2 regions of the Alteromonas sp. ABH4_454 genome follow, and region 1 is predicted to be linked to the other one. Evidence: riboswitches for the same ligand, from Rfam matches in the RefSeq annotation. Region 1 holds a riboswitch; the other holds the start of a gene.
The links. Region 1 has a riboswitch for thiamine pyrophosphate ahead of thiC (phosphomethylpyrimidine synthase ThiC). Riboswitches for the same ligand answer to the same signal wherever they lie in the genome.
Positions count from the first base shown of each region.

Region 1 (7,652 bases):
GCGAATGTCTTGTTGTGAGCCTTTCTTTACCCTCAGTTGAATGATTTTTACGCCCGTTGGCCAAAGCCTCGCTATCCACTGAACGCTATCTACTACGGGGTATATGTCTAGGTTCGTATGAGTGAGTGTAGGGAAACGGGCTACATTACCTAGCACACTTTCTGAGGGGAGGTCGCTGTTCGACAAATTCTCTAGGCACAAATCTTTATTGTGAAAAACAGCGCTACCTTGGTGAAAATTTACCTTTGGAAAACTTACGGCGTGGGCGGGGAAACCGTTAGTTCGCGGGAAGTACGAGGGCAAATTAGCCCCATTATTATGAGCCTTAGTGCTGTCCGTATCAGACTCGCAAAGGGTCTTTCGCCTTACTTCACACACATAAGCATTAGCTAGGGTGAGCGCATCTTCAATGCAATAGTCGTTAACAATAAAAGCTGCAATGGCACTTGCTAACATGCAGCCAGTGCCCCGAAGTTTACCGTTATTGATTATCGGCTGACTAAAGTGAAGGGTGTGCGAGGCACAAACAAAGGTGTCATATACCTGAGTCTGCCATTCGGCGTGGCCGCCTTTGACGTAAACACTCTTCGCCCCTTTTCCAATAAGCCGGTTTATTGCTGACGCTAGGCTGGTATCGTCGTTTACCGGCAAATTAGCCAGCCAAGCGAGCTCGTCGATATTTGGGGCAACCAAATCTACTGTGTTCAGCAACTCGTCAACAACGCTTTCGCTTAAATCGCTTAACATGCCGCCAGATGAAGAAGACTGCACAGGGTCCCATATCACAAACGGGCGAGGCTTTATTAACGACTGAATACGTGCGCAAAGTAAAAGCGCTTGCTCATCGTTTGCGATAGCGCCAATTTTAATAGCGCGTGGCGGCGTATCTTCGTAAAGCACTTGCCACTGCTGGTTTAACGCAGATGCACTCATGCTTTCTGTACTAAGCAGATGCTGGTTTGATTGCACAGTAAGTTGTGTGGTGAGCACACAGGCATGAACGCTTAAATCGGCAAGCGTGATGGCGTCGCGGGTTATACCCGCGCCACCGCTTGAATCAACGCCGCCTATACACCATACCACCGGCAGCCTTGCGCTAGGTGGCTCTAGTATGGGAGTGGTTAGGTGGCTGTTTGTCATGGCAGCTCTACCTTGCTATCTGCAGTGTGATAAAGCTCAGCGCCCGATTGATTAAACGCATCAGCCATATCTTTCATGCCTTTTTGTTTCTCAAGCGCTTGGGTTTCTGCTTGTTTAGCGACGTCACGTACTTCCTGAGAAATTTTCATACTGCAGAATTTTGGGCCGCACATAGAGCAAAAGTGCGCAACTTTACCAGAAGCCTGCGGCAAGGTTTCATCGTGATAGGCACGGGCAGTGTGAGGGTCTAATGCCAGGTTAAACTGGTCTTCCCATCTAAACTCGAAGCGCGCTTTCGACATAGCATTGTCGCGTATTTGCGCGCCGGGGTGGCCCTTCGCCAAGTCGGCAGCGTGAGCCGCTATTTTGTACGTGATAAGCCCCTGTTTAACGTCTTCTTTGTTAGGTAAACCCAAATGCTCTTTAGGCGTTACGTAGCACAGCATTGCGCAGCCGTACCAACCAATCATGGCGGCACCAATACCTGAGGTGAAGTGATCGTAGCCAGGTGCAATGTCTGTGGTAAGCGGGCCAAGGGTATAAAACGGCGCTTCGTGACAGTGCTTAAGCTGCTCTTCCATGTTCGCTTTAATCATATGCATTGGCACATGACCAGGGCCTTCAATCATTACCTGAACATCGTATTCCCATGCTATTTTGGTCAGCTCACCAAGGGTATGTAATTCAGAGAACTGCGCATCATCGTTAGCGTCAGCCACGCTACCAGGGCGCAAGCCATCACCTAGCGACAGCGCTACATCGTATTTCGCGCAAATTTCGCAGATATCGTGGAAATGTTCATACAAAAAGCTTTGCTGGTGGTGGCTTAAGCACCACTTCGCCATGATTGAACCGCCGCGGGATACAATGCCAGTAACTCGCTTTGCGGTAAGGTGCACGTACTCTAGCAATACGCCAGCGTGAATGGTGAAGTAGTCTACCCCTTGCTCGGCCTGCTCAATTAGTGTGTCTTTAAACATCTCCCAGGTTAAGTCTTCAGCAACACCGTTTACTTTTTCCAGCGCTTGGTAGATAGGTACGGTGCCAAGAGGTACCGGGCTATTTCGCAGCAGCCACTCGCGGGTTTCGTGAATATTTCTGCCGGTAGATAAGTCCATGATGGTATCGGCACCCCAGCGCGTTGACCACACCAGCTTTTCTACTTCTTCTTCGATAGACGAGGTGACTGCTGAGTTACCAATGTTGGCGTTGATTTTCACCAAGAAGTTGCGGCCGATAATCATTGGCTCTAGTTCGGGGTGGTTAATGTTACAGGGAATGATGGCGCGGCCTGCGGCTACTTCTTGGCGAACAAATTCAGGCGTGATGGTATCGGGCAAATTCGCGCCAAAATGCTCGCCTTTGTGCTGCTGCGTTAGCTCCGCATCTTTAATGGCTTGACGGCCCATGTTTTCACGAATGGCAATGTATTCCATTTCAGGGGTAATAATGCCCTGTCTTGCGTAGTGAAGCTGAGTGACGTTTTTTCCTGCTTTTGCTTTTAGTGGTTTGCGGCTGCGAATAAAGCGGAAATCTTCGGTAAAAATGTCGTTTTCACGCTCTTTTGCAAAGCTTGATGAAACGCCTTCTAGCTCGAATGTATCGCTGCGCTCTTCAATCCACTTCTGGCGAAGCAGGCTTAAACCTTTATGTACATCTATGTTTTCTTGCGGGTCGCCGTAGGGCCCTGAGGTGTCATACACTGGAATAGGTGGGTTCGGCTCTAAGATAGGGTTTTCTTCGGTGCCACCGATTAGGCTATCGTGCTGGTGGATAAGGCGCATGGCCACGCGGATATCGTTGCGGCTACCACACTCGTAGTGGCGTGTGGAATTGGGGTAAGCTTCGCCGGCTAGTTCATTTATGAATTGTTGAGCTTGTTGGCGTTGTTCGCGTCTGTTCGACATAGCATTTTACCTTGTAAATTTAGGTTCTAAAAATGCTTGTCAGGAGTGAAGGAGAATACAGTGTGTAAGTGTTTGAAGGGGATAAGCCCGTTACTTTAGCGAGATTGTTGGTGAAGGTACTGGTGATTTCAGCACTTTACACCGTTGATATTCACTTGATGATAAACTTGAGCAGTTTACCTTGAGTAACTAGCAACACCGTAATGGGTTTGCCTGTACATCAACAAACAGCAAAACAATTTCGCTTCACAATGCCAAACTGTTGCTTAACATCGTGCACATTGTATTTTCTTGTTCCCTTCGCAGGTACTAGCCTGATCAGGTTCTACGGATCCCACTTACGCGGTCTCAGCTTACTGGGTTAACAGTGAAGCACTCCGACAAGTTGTTTGTGTCAATTAGGGCTGTTTGTTGTTGAAACAGCCCTAATTGAGAATTCCTTTTTACTATATCTTCAACTTTAGTAGGAATACAAGTACTACCAGAAAGCTAAACGAATATTCATTTAGCTAGCTAGTTGCTGTCCTTCTTTGTAAAGCTGAAGGGCGGTGGCTGTGTCATGCTTGCGCTCACTAATGGCAGATAGCAGCAATAAGTCTTCTTTGCGCGACTGCATTTTAGTGGCTTTAAGCAATGCTTTTTCAGCTAACACATCGTCGCCCGAGTTGAATGCCACTTGGCCCAGCGTGGAATAAAGCTCAACGTTTTCTTCGTCTTGCTTTATCCAGCTTTCAAGTAAACGTAATGATGGCGATGCATCAGGAATATTAAGCTGCGTGAACAGTGGGAATAGCGCGCTGTTCGACCCACGTTTTTGCCATTCAACTAACAAATTTTGAGCGTCGGCATGCATACCTTGGTCAAGAAGCTGTTGAATGTAAGCGGCGCGATAAGCGTCGTCGTGACGTAATTTACGAGGCAGCGTGTCCCAGTATGATTTAAGCTCAACGGCACCTTGTTTACTGGCAATTTCTGCAAACTTACCTTTGGCAATACGCTGGCTCCACGCGGTGTAGTCAGCTTTAGGCAAGGCTTTACGCCAGCCCGATAAATTCTCTTGAAGCACCTGCCACTTACCTAGCTTGGCAAGAATTTGCGCTTTCAACTGCACAACCTGCTTGTTGTCACGATCTTGCTCGTCTAGTTCGTTAAGCTTTTCGAGTGCAGCCTCAAACTTTTCTTCAGCTACATCAATGCGTGCATGCATTACCGTTGCAGCTACTTTCGCTTTCGGAAAGTCGGTGGCTTGAACCAGAAAGTAACGAGCTTTGGCTAGGTCGTCGTTGGCAAAGGCAATTTGCGCTGAGGCTAAATAGTTTACGCCTTCAAAATCACCATTGGTGGTTTTGCCTAACGCTTTTTGTGCCGAATCAAAATCACCTGCGGCCATGGCGTGCAAGCCATCGTAAAACGCGCGCTTGCGTTTGCGTTCACCTAAGGTGCCGAACCATTTATGTGAGCCTGTAATTAAGCTTAATGCCCACAGAACAAAACGGGATAGCACATACCAGGCAATAACGGCACCAATAACCAAAATACAGAAGCTGATCACGGTCATTTCAATAGCTGTACTTCCTAGAGAAATAAGCACGTAACCTTTGTCGCCAAGTATCATTGGACCAACAATAAGCGCAACAACGAATGCGGCTAATACCGCAAGGGCAATAGCTAACCATTTCATAGTGCACTTGCTCCTTGTCCAAACACCTGCTTAACGCGGCTATCCAGTAGACGTTCTAACGGTTTTTGTGACGCTAGCTCTGTTGGAATTGGACGCGATACATCGGTAGCCATTAGGTTTTGAAGTGCATCCACAAAGCCGGTTACCTGGCTTTTTTCAGTATCGTATTTTTCCGTAAGCAGCGTTTGTGCATATTGAAGTGATTGGCTGTAAAGGCCAGCATCGCCTTGAAGTGCGGCGGTTTGTGCGTGCATAAGCTGCAGACGAAGCTGCTCTTTTGCCAAGAACTGCGCTTCTAATGAAAGTACTGGCTCAACCGGGCCTTCAATAGTTTTAATAGTAAGAAAATCATTTACCAATGAGCGCCATACTTTTGCTAAATTTTCCTGCCAATCGTCAGCCGACTCTGACAAGGTGGTGTCTTCTGCGTTAGCGTCTTCAGGCTTCTCAAAAGTATCAAGGGGAAGCTTATCAATTTGTGCAATCATGCCGGTAAGCGCAAGCGCCACTGAGCTTTGCGACACCGGGTTTAGCTGTTGAAGGGTTTGAATATCTTCAGCTAGGTTAGCGCGAACGGGTAGTACCGACGGGTCAGCCAAAGACTTTAAGCGCTTATCTGCATTAACCAATAGCAAAATTGCTGTGCGAACATCGTTTTCCAGCCAAAGCTTTCTACCAGCCATACGAACTAAATAGTCAGCTTCCGCAATTAGCCAGTCGGCTGGGCGGCGACCTTCCATATTATTAAGCTGTTGAAGGGTAGACTCGGCCTGTAAGCTAAGTTTCTCGTTCTCAGATTTAAGTTCATCGACCGTATCTTGTAAGGCTTTATTCGTTCGCGACACGTCTTCTAGCGTCGCTAAAATGTCGCTACGCTCGCGCTCAATACTGTTTAACTTTGCTGTGTTGCTTTGCTGTGCGTTTGCGGAGTCTGCGCTAGCCGATTGCTGCTGCATGTAATACCAGTAGCCTGCGCCAGCCATGCCTATTACGGCTAAGAACAAAATGATTACAACGAACCACAATAGGCCGTTGCCTGATGATTTCTTCTTAGCGCCAGATTCAGTCGATTCACTCTGCGTGGCAGAAGACTCAATTACTTCTTTTTCAGCTTCCACTTTTACGAGTTCCTCTTTTTGTGGGCTATTTTCATTATTGTTGGCCATTCAATACTCCCAGTTATCCTTTACCCAGGCGATGAGTGCCTGATCGGTGGCTCGCTGACATACCGCTACCTCTTTAACACCTTTACTGTTAAGGGTTTGCGCGACTCGGTCACTCACTGTTAACCATTTAAAGGCTAACAAAGCGTTACCAAATTGTTCTATCAGTTGCAGTGCCATTGCTTCGCTTGTAGCGATAATGCCGCTAACTTCGCCCATTTTCCAATGTTTTGTGTAAATTGGGCGTGTAAGTTGCTCCCTTTTATAAACGCAAAAGCTATTCACTAAAATACCTTTTTCGTCTAATCCTTTTGCTATGGCTTCTCGTCCACCTTCACCTTTAATAATAACGACATGCTTACAGTTTGCCTCATTAAGCTGATGCATTGCCAGTATACCTTCGGATGTATGGACCTTTGGAGTAACAACATTCGCCGAAGAAAACGTTTCAAGGCCAGCCTGCAGTTTGCGCGCAGTGGCATCGCCAACGGCAATAATCAAAGGGAGTGGGGGGGTTGTGTCACGCAGCCCCGAAATAACACTATTCACAGCGTATACGCTGGTAACAATAATTGCGTTTACTGTATTTAGGGCTAAATACTCTGCCGCGGCTTTTTGTTCAGAAGAGATGTTAATAATGTCAGAAGTGGCGATCCCAACCGCATTAATGCCCGCTTGTTCGAAAGCCGAAGCACTCGCTTTTAATTTTGGCAGTGGGCGCGTGAACAGAAGCATTTTATTTAACTCTCATCCTTTTAAGTCTGCTGCGCATTCCTATGTGCCTATAGAAATGCGCGCTTCTACCAAATATAACTTAGTTATAAAGTGCTTTAAGAATTTCCCCAGCACCTTGCTCTAAAAGCGCTTCCGCTACTTCAACACCTATGTCTGCGGCTTTTTCGCGTGACGCAGTAGCAGACGCAAACAGCAGTTCAGAGCCATCTGGTTTTCCAACCATACCCGTTAAGGTTAGTACGTCGCCATCTAGGGTAGCAAAACTACCAATAGGGACTTGGCAGCCGCCTTCCAATCTCTCATTCATGGCGCGCTCTGCGGTAACACGGGTGTTGGTGTCGGTATGATTCAGTGCTTGTAGCAAGTTAATTAGCTCTTCGTCGTCGTTACGGCATTCAATACCTACAGCACCTTGGCCTACAGCCGGCAGCGAAATGTCGGCAGGCAACGGCATACGAATACGAGATTCCATTTCAAGGCGAATAAGGCCAGCGGAAGCTAGGATAATGGCGTCGTATTCACCCGCATCTAGCTTTGCTAATCGCGTGTTCACATTACCGCGTAAATCTTTAATGATGAGATCCGGACGATATTTGCGAATTTGGCACTGTCTGCGAAGGCTAGATGTGCCGACAACTGCACCTTGTGGCAACGCATCTAGGCTATCGTGGTCATTAGAAACAAAGGCATCAAACGGGTTTTCGCGTTCACAAATAGCGTGTAAACCAAAACCTTCAGGAAACTCTACTGGGACGTCTTTCATTGAGTGAACCGCGATATCAGCACGGCCTTCCAACATGGCTATTTCAAGTTCTTTAATGAACAGTCCTTTACCGCCAATTTTCGCTAATGGCGTATCTAAAATTTTATCGCCCTGCGTACTCATAGGCACAAGACTCAACGGTCATTGATGGATAATGCTCCATTAATTTTGCCTTCACATACTCTGCTTGCCAAAGCGCTAGCGCGCTTTTTCTAGTAGCAATTCGAACGGTGCGGGTAGTGTTGAGGTGACTCATGGCTATT
Region 1 is NZ_CM149972.1:948,809-956,460, forward strand. It holds gene thiE (thiamine phosphate synthase) at 1-1,140, opposite strand, end outside; gene thiC (phosphomethylpyrimidine synthase ThiC) at 1,137-3,047, opposite strand; TPP riboswitch at 3,326-3,437, opposite strand; gene ACYX4W_RS04190 (heme biosynthesis HemY N-terminal domain-containing protein) at 3,553-4,728, opposite strand; gene ACYX4W_RS04195 (uroporphyrinogen-III C-methyltransferase) at 4,725-5,894, opposite strand; gene ACYX4W_RS04200 (uroporphyrinogen-III synthase) at 5,895-6,626, opposite strand; partial or broken gene hemC (hydroxymethylbilane synthase) at 6,706-7,645, opposite strand.

Region 2 (7,652 bases), 1.1 Mb from region 1:
TTTAAACAGAGCGTCAGATTGCGCTTCTTTCGACAACTTATGCAAAATTGGCCAAACATCTTCTAACGTTCTTGTACCCTGAATAAAATGACTCAGCTTTGCTATATAGATTTCGGTCACGGTTTTGGAAAGTTCATGCACATTGGCGGCGTCAAAACTTGCTTTTAATGACATAAGGTTAGCTACAAGTTCAGTTGTTTTAGGGGAAAGGGGCAGCACAGCTAACGCGCTCGTCTCACCACTGGCCTTGTTAGGCTTTCGGCCATAATCAACTATGTCAAAACCATTTTGAGTCCAAAAGTTATCTAGCTTCAATGTGGTCCCGTAGGACGTGCAAGTTGCATCTATGGACTGTTCACGGGCTGCGTTAACGACTTTATTAACTACATAACTACCTAAGCCTCTCCCCTGAAGTTTCGGATGTACAGCAATACGGTTAATTCTCCAATAATTATACGTGGCAGCTTTAGGAGTACTAGAAAGCAGGGTAAGCCTTTGCGCGGCTAAATGGCCTTTAGGACGGCGCTGTCCCGAAGCAATACCGGTTGATACATGGGTTAATCTAGTCCCACCTTCAATATTTATAATCGCGGCTGCTAACACAAGTGTGCCCAACTTCAGTGTGGCAACCATTACGTCAGGACTATCCAGTAAACGCATAAAATCGTCTGGCGTGGTTTGGTAGTGCGCCAGTGCAAGCAGGGACATAATTTGCTGAAGCGTGCTTTCGTTTAAGTTTTCAAAAGAACTTATACAGAATTTGCATCTCTCTATTAATTCAAGGCTGTCTTCTGACTCAATACCTGTGATGTTATCGTCGGCAGAGCTGCCCTCAAATAAACATGCGCTGTCAAAGAATGCTTCAACAGGATCGTTCTCAAACCATCGCAGGGGGGTCGACAGGGTTAAATGAATGCTGTCGTTAGGCAAGTTAGGAAGGAGTTTATGAATAAACCCGTTTCCTGAACCCTCATAGCCTTGCAGCGTGGTGCTAAAAATCCACTGAGGGTTTGCTGCTATTATTCGGTTTACGACTGGCAGGGGCATTGAGGCGGCTTCATCAACCACAACAAGGTCATACGCTGTATGGTTTTTGTTGTATAGCAGTTCGCTGTCAGGCGGTACCCATTTTACAGAGCCTAGGAACCTTCTTCCGTTTTCAACCGCTTGGTGCTCTTGATTCACATAGTCGGGTTGATAAAACGGACTGCCTGTTTTCTTGCTGTCATCAAAGTGGTGAAGATGAGACATTACGTTAGCAACGTTTTCACGCTGCTCGCTGGTAAGTAACACGTTTTTACCCTTCCTCACTAAGCTGTCAATAAATATACCTAACAAAGAAGATTTACCTCTCCCCCTCGGAGCAGTGATCAAGGCGTTCAACTTATTTAACGAGTAAGACTGGTACAAACGGCCGTATGCGCTTTCTTGTTCTTTGGAACGAAATAGCGAACCTCTATAGGCATTATCTAAGGAAAGCTTCTCTACTCGATAGGTTGCTAAATCCGGTAGTCTAGCTGTGGATTCAGTAAGTATTGCTATTCCAGTTTCGGCATGCAGGCAGTCAATAAAGCGTGCCAGGTATCGGCTATGGGCGAGTGTAAAGCCTTCTGAAAGAAAAGAAACTGAAGCATTGCTGCTCCAATGTTTCAACTCAGGACAGATAAGTATTAAACACCCGTGGTGTTTTACTATGCCTGCCACTGCCATTGCATCACCAGGCTTAAAAGAATCCCTACAATCCAATGTCGCAATATCGTACTCGCTGCCAAGCACTTTTTTCCGTCTCTTTCCTTTTAGCTCTGCACTAGTAAAGGTCGCTACGCTCAAAGTGGAAGTGTCATCAGCTAAAGTTTGAATAATGGATAGTGCGGCTTCACAGAGCGTATCATGACCAGAAATTACCAGCATTCTTCGGTGAAGTGGGTAAGTTACGTCTGATAAGAGTGAGCTGTTTTCGCAGCCATTGTCGCAGCTTTTTTTACTATAGGGGGCAAGAAGCCATTCGCGTAATTGATTTAGCGCCATGAATCAGTTTTTTCGGTATAATCTAACGCTATAGTAGCGATTTATTGTGAGGAATTCGAATGCGCTTTCTTTCTCGACGTTTAGTTATGCCAAATGATCTTAATTACGCCAATTCTTTATTCGGTGGCCGCGCGTTAGAATGGATAGACGAAGAGGCTGCCATTTGGGCAATCTGTCAGTTAGAGACCAATTGTTTAGTGACTAAGCATATTGGCGAAATTAGTTTTGAATCACCAGCGATGCAAGGTGATATTGTAGAGTTTGGTCTGGAAACCAAAGCCGTAGGCCGGTCATCTATTACCGTAAGTTGTCTAGTGCGCAACAAGGCCACTAAGAAAACTATCTGCTTTGCAGATGACATTGTATTCGTAAAGGTTGACCCAGATACTCGCCAACCAACGGCTCACGGCAAAACGCTAGAAGGGTTAAAAGCACAGACTGACGATGAAGTACGTCGTCTTAATATGAATATTGACACTGAATAGCCTCGGGCTTTCAATACCTTATATCATATAAAAATTATAACCTTAGCTTGATGTCTTATCTGCTTGACGGCGTGTATCTAACTGGTAGACTCCGTCGCATACGTTGAGGTTGCTATTTGCGTAGCCCAACACTATACCAAGGGGTGTCCGTTTACGGTCTGAGATCCACACACGTGGGAACCCTTACACCTGATCCGGATAATACCGGCGTAGGGATGGTTCACAGCATAGCCTTATCACCTGCCGTTAGACCCGGATCTTTTTTCTTAAATAAGAACAAGAGATCCCATGTATAAAACACTTTTCACACTATCATTGCTAGCAAGTTCTGTTGCTGCCTTTGCGCAAGAATCTGCAGCAAACAACACGTCAAAAAACACGCCTTCTGATATTGAACGAGTCGTCGTATCTGGTGACTTTCGACAAACTACACTTGACCAGCTAAGTGCTAGCGCGACGATTTTAGATCAAGAGCGTCTTCGCAGCAGGCAGCCAAGTCACATCGACAGTGTGTTAAACAGTATTCCAAACGTTAATTTTGCAGCGGGTGCTTCTCGTGGTCGCTTTGTGCAAATTCGAGGTATTGGTGAGCGTAGCCAGTTCGCTGAACCAATCAACCCTTCCGTAAGCTTTATTGTCGATGAATTTGATTTTTCAGGCCTTGCTGCAGCAGGTATCATTTTTGATACAAAGCAACTAGAAGTCTATCGCGGACCTCAGGCTACGCTTTACGGCACAGGCGCACTCGCTGGTGCGGTTAAGCTTTCTAGTAATAACGTAGGTAGCGACGCGCCAGACTACGTAGAAGCCCGTATTGGTAACAAAGAGAGCTACCGTATTGAAGGGGCAACGGGCGACGATATCAATTCCGATTGGGGATATCGCGTTGCACTTGTGCATAACCGTAGCGATGGCTTTGTAGAAAACACCTTTCTAGATAGAAGCGACACTAACAATATCGATGAGAGCGCATTGCGCTTTGCCGTTGAAGGCAGCGTAGACGAACGAACCACGCTTGCACTTACCTACCGCTGGTATGATATTGACAACGGCTACGATGCATTTTCGCTCGATAACGATAACAAAACACTGTCTGATGAGCCAGGCTTTGACGAACACCAAACGCATGCAGTAAGCGCACGTTCAACAACCAGTACAGCCGCGGGCGACTTCATACTTATTGCCACTCATGCTTCTCATAATATTGCTTATGGCTACGATGAAGACTGGACATTCACTGATTTTCACCCTTGGGGTTATACGTCTTTTGATGCGTACTACCGAGATGTCGAAACCCAAACCGGTGAGTTGCGTTTTGTGTCATCAGACAGTGCTGCGCTTTTCGATGGAATGACAGATTGGACGGTAGGCGTATTTTATAAAAACACAGAAGAAAAATTACTGCGTCAGTACACATACCTTGATAGTGACTTTGCCAGTGAATATACCCCAACGACTACTGCTATCTATGCTCAGACGGAAAGCCGTTTGAAGGACAACTTAGTGCTTGTAGCCGGAATGAGAGTAGAAAACTATGACTTCGATTACGCTGATAACAACCAACTTACACGCGCGTTTGACACCACCATGGTTGGCGGAAAAGTAGCGCTTCAGTATACGCAGGGTGATCACTTCTACTACGGCAGCATTTCACGCGGTTTTAAAGGCGCAGGCTTTAATCCCGACAGCCGAGTAAACGATAATCAACGTTTCTTTGATGAAGAATACAACTGGAACTATGAAGTGGGTGTAAAAGGCCCGCTGCTTACGCCTGCTCTTGTTGCTCGCGCTGCAATTTTCTACATGGATAGAACAGATACGCAGGTAAGTGATTTTGACGTTATCACTCGCGATGACGGCACGGCAGGTTTTGTAGATATTATCGATAATGCTGATTTGGGTACAAACAAAGGGGCCGAGCTAGAACTGAGTTGGTTTGCAAGCGATGCATGGCAGTTAGATGCAAGCGTTGGTTACCTAAGCGCTACATTTGAAGGATATACACTAGCAGACGGTACTGAAGTATCTGAGCAAAGACAGGCTCAGTCACCAAAGTGGACCGCAAACATTTACAGTGAGTACGCACTTACAGACACCATGCTATGGCGCGTAGATATAGACTATAAAAGCGAATACCGTTTTTCTGACGGCCATGATGTAACCGCGCCAAGCACAACACTGGTTAATTCTGAAATTGTTGTGTTGCACGGTGATTGGCAGACCTCACTGTGGGTTCAAAATGCATTTGACCGCGAGTATTACACTCGAGGGTTTGGTGGTTTCAGCAATGACCCTCGCGATGAGTATGCGTTTAATGAACCATATTACCAAATAGGTAACAGCCGCCAGTTTGGTATCACTGTTAAATACGCGTTTTAAAATAAAAGGAAACAGACATGCAAGTTATGGTTGAACTGTCGTTGTACCCTTTGGTTAACGAATATATTCCACCTATTCAAGATTTTATCGATAGGTTAAATAGCTATAGCGATATCACGGTGACAACATGTTCTACCAGCACGCAGGTTACAGGTGACTATGGTGTTGTTATGAAAGTACTCGGCGATGAAATGCAGAGAACTCACGAAGAAGTGGGGCAGGCTATTTTCGTTGCTAAGTTTTTAAATTTTGATGCCATGCAATCTAGAAAGTCATCTTAATGGCTAACTTCTTTTCTGAGTTCACTTCTCAAATTGCCGCTACTTCACTGCTAGAGTGGGTAGCGGTTGTCCTCGCTGTTGCCTATGTGTTGTTAGCTGCGAAACAGAACAGCTTGGTGTTGGCTGTGCGCCTTTGTAAGTACCGCAATTTACACCTGGTTATTTTGGCAGGTGACGTTGCCATTTCAGTCTGCGCTTAATTTCTTTTACATGGTAATGGCGGGATACGGTTATTATCAGTGGTCTAAAGGGGCGGAAGATGGCGAGGTAAAGCCAGTACTTCATTGGCCGCTGTGGGTTCATTTGCTCATTGTGCCGAGTATGTTACTGCTCGCTTGGGCTCTGTCTGAAGTGGCAAGCTCACAGTTCAATAGTGAGTACCTACTATTAGATGCGAGTATCAACTTATTGAGTGTGGTTACCACATTTATGGTGGCCCATAAGATACTGCAAAATTGGGTTTACTGGTTTTTCATAAATTTAGCTTCGGCATATTTATACCTGCAAGTGGGCTATGCATTGTCTGCCTGCCTGTTCCTAGGTTACGTAGGCTTTGCTGTATTTGGATACTATCAATGGCTTATTCAATATAAGAAACAAGGTGAACAGGTTGGATATCCTAGCCACGCTGCAAAAGGCGCTTAATCTCAGCGACAGTGCAAATGTTTCGGTACATCCTGCTGGCGCGGTAAACCGTGTTTATCGCGTTCAAGACCCAGCAAATAGCCTATCAAGTTTAAGTGAAAGCAACCGTCAAATAACCGTTCATCAAAAGCTTGAATATGTCCCCATTGATTTAGCCGTTAAGTGGCTGGGCGATGATGGTTTCAGTGGTGTGGAACGCAGACATCAGTTTGCTTTACAGCAACAATTATATGAAGTTGGGATAGCGCCGCAACCAATTTGGTTAAGCGATGATGAAACAATCTGGGTAGAACAGTGGGAAAGTCATAGAGCAAGCGCAGGGCTTTCTTCAACTAAACCCCCTTTACTAACGTTGGCTGAAACCCTAGTGCGCATTCATTCGTTGTCTATTACCGCAAGGCCACTAAATCTAGTTGCGAGATGGCAGCATTATTGTGATGTTGCAAAGCTTGACACGAGCAGTGACCTTTACTTGAGGGCGCGAGCATTTCAAAACAACGTAATTAATAGTGAGCAAGACGATGAAGACTGCGTGTTGTGCCACAACGACTTGTTGATTAATCACCTATTGCTTGGTACCAACAACTCGATAAAAGTTATTGATTGGGAGTATGCCGCAATGGGAAATCGTTACTTCGATTTAGCAAGCTGCTGCCTTATCAATAAACTTAACAAGAATGAAAGCGAAGAATTAGTTGCTCACTACGCAAAAGCTATGAATATCGACGAAGGCGATGCATTGGGTAAGTTTGAGTTACATTCTGACATTGTCCATATAACAAACGACCTGTGGTTTGCTGCGCTCAATGCGAATAAAAGTAATTAAACGCAAAGCGTGAAGCGCTTTAGGCTTGCCTTTGCGTAAGGCTAGTTCAATGGTCAGCTTAAACAGGCATATTTGACGTTATTCGATTGAAAAAACAGCGTATTGCGTGTTAATTAAGCATGCAGTGCATGGTAGTGATAAAAAGGCTTTACCTTTTTAATGTCATCCGTATAATGCACAGCGCGCTAGGGGTGTAGTTCGAATTGGTAGAACAGCGGTCTCCAAAACCGATGGTTGGGGGTTCGAGTCCCTCCACCCCTGCCACTTTTTCTTCTTGTGAACGATTCAGTTCAAATAAACAAACTTCTTTGTAAACTACTTATCTCGTTTTTTCTACAAGCCTATTTTTCATAGTTTTTATTCATAGTGCTTACTATTAGTGTTTTGCCACGTGAGTTTAAATACTCAATAGCCTAAGCGTTAGCTAATGCTTTAAGTCGTAATGCTTGTAAAGTAAAAGATTCCAATGCCTCTCTGGCTGATGGGTAGTATTTATTATTCTTTGTGTGCATACGGCATAGCGCACTTTAGGTAAAAGAATGCGATAGTTATTCATTCAGCTCAGCAACTTTAGTAAACTTGGGCAAACAACGGTTTATTTACTTTAGGTCTTTTACGCAATGTCTCTTACTTCATATCAGCAGGCGGTATTACAGGAAATGGGGATCCCAGTGTGGATCACTAAAGACGCCCATGCGAAGATGAAAAAGCAGGAAGGCTTAAAAGAAGACAACGCCTCAGCACCAATGCATGGCGCGGCTGCTAGTACATCGCCGCAAACATCTTTTAGCCAAAACGGTCAGGAACATAAGCCGCCATCAACGCCAATCTCACAAGAAGAAAAACAGTCACGTCTTGCCCAATTAAGGGCAAATGTAGGCAGTAGTGCAAAAGACAAACCTAAGCCTAAAGATGCTGTCACAGCCAAAACGCCCACTCGTTACGCGCCATCAAATGAGGCAGCTGAGCAAAATGTCGCTAATCAATCAGAAGTCGCGCAAAGCGAAG
Region 2 is NZ_CM149972.1:2,001,912-2,009,563, forward strand. It holds gene ACYX4W_RS08725 (GNAT family N-acetyltransferase) at 1-2,028, opposite strand, end outside; gene ACYX4W_RS08730 (acyl-CoA thioesterase) at 2,088-2,513, shown strand; TPP riboswitch at 2,643-2,746, shown strand; gene ACYX4W_RS08735 (TonB-dependent receptor) at 2,802-4,892, shown strand; gene ACYX4W_RS08740 (hypothetical protein) at 4,910-5,173, shown strand; partial or broken gene pnuC (nicotinamide riboside transporter PnuC) at 5,173-5,818, shown strand; gene ACYX4W_RS08750 (phosphotransferase) at 5,784-6,644, shown strand; tRNA gene ACYX4W_RS08755 (tRNA-Trp) at 6,832-6,908, shown strand; gene ACYX4W_RS08760 (alanine acetyltransferase) at 7,265-7,652, shown strand, end outside.
Region 2: it holds a riboswitch for thiamine pyrophosphate, as region 1 does, so the genes downstream of both, ACYX4W_RS08735 (TonB-dependent receptor) here and thiC (phosphomethylpyrimidine synthase ThiC) in region 1, are expected to answer to the same signal.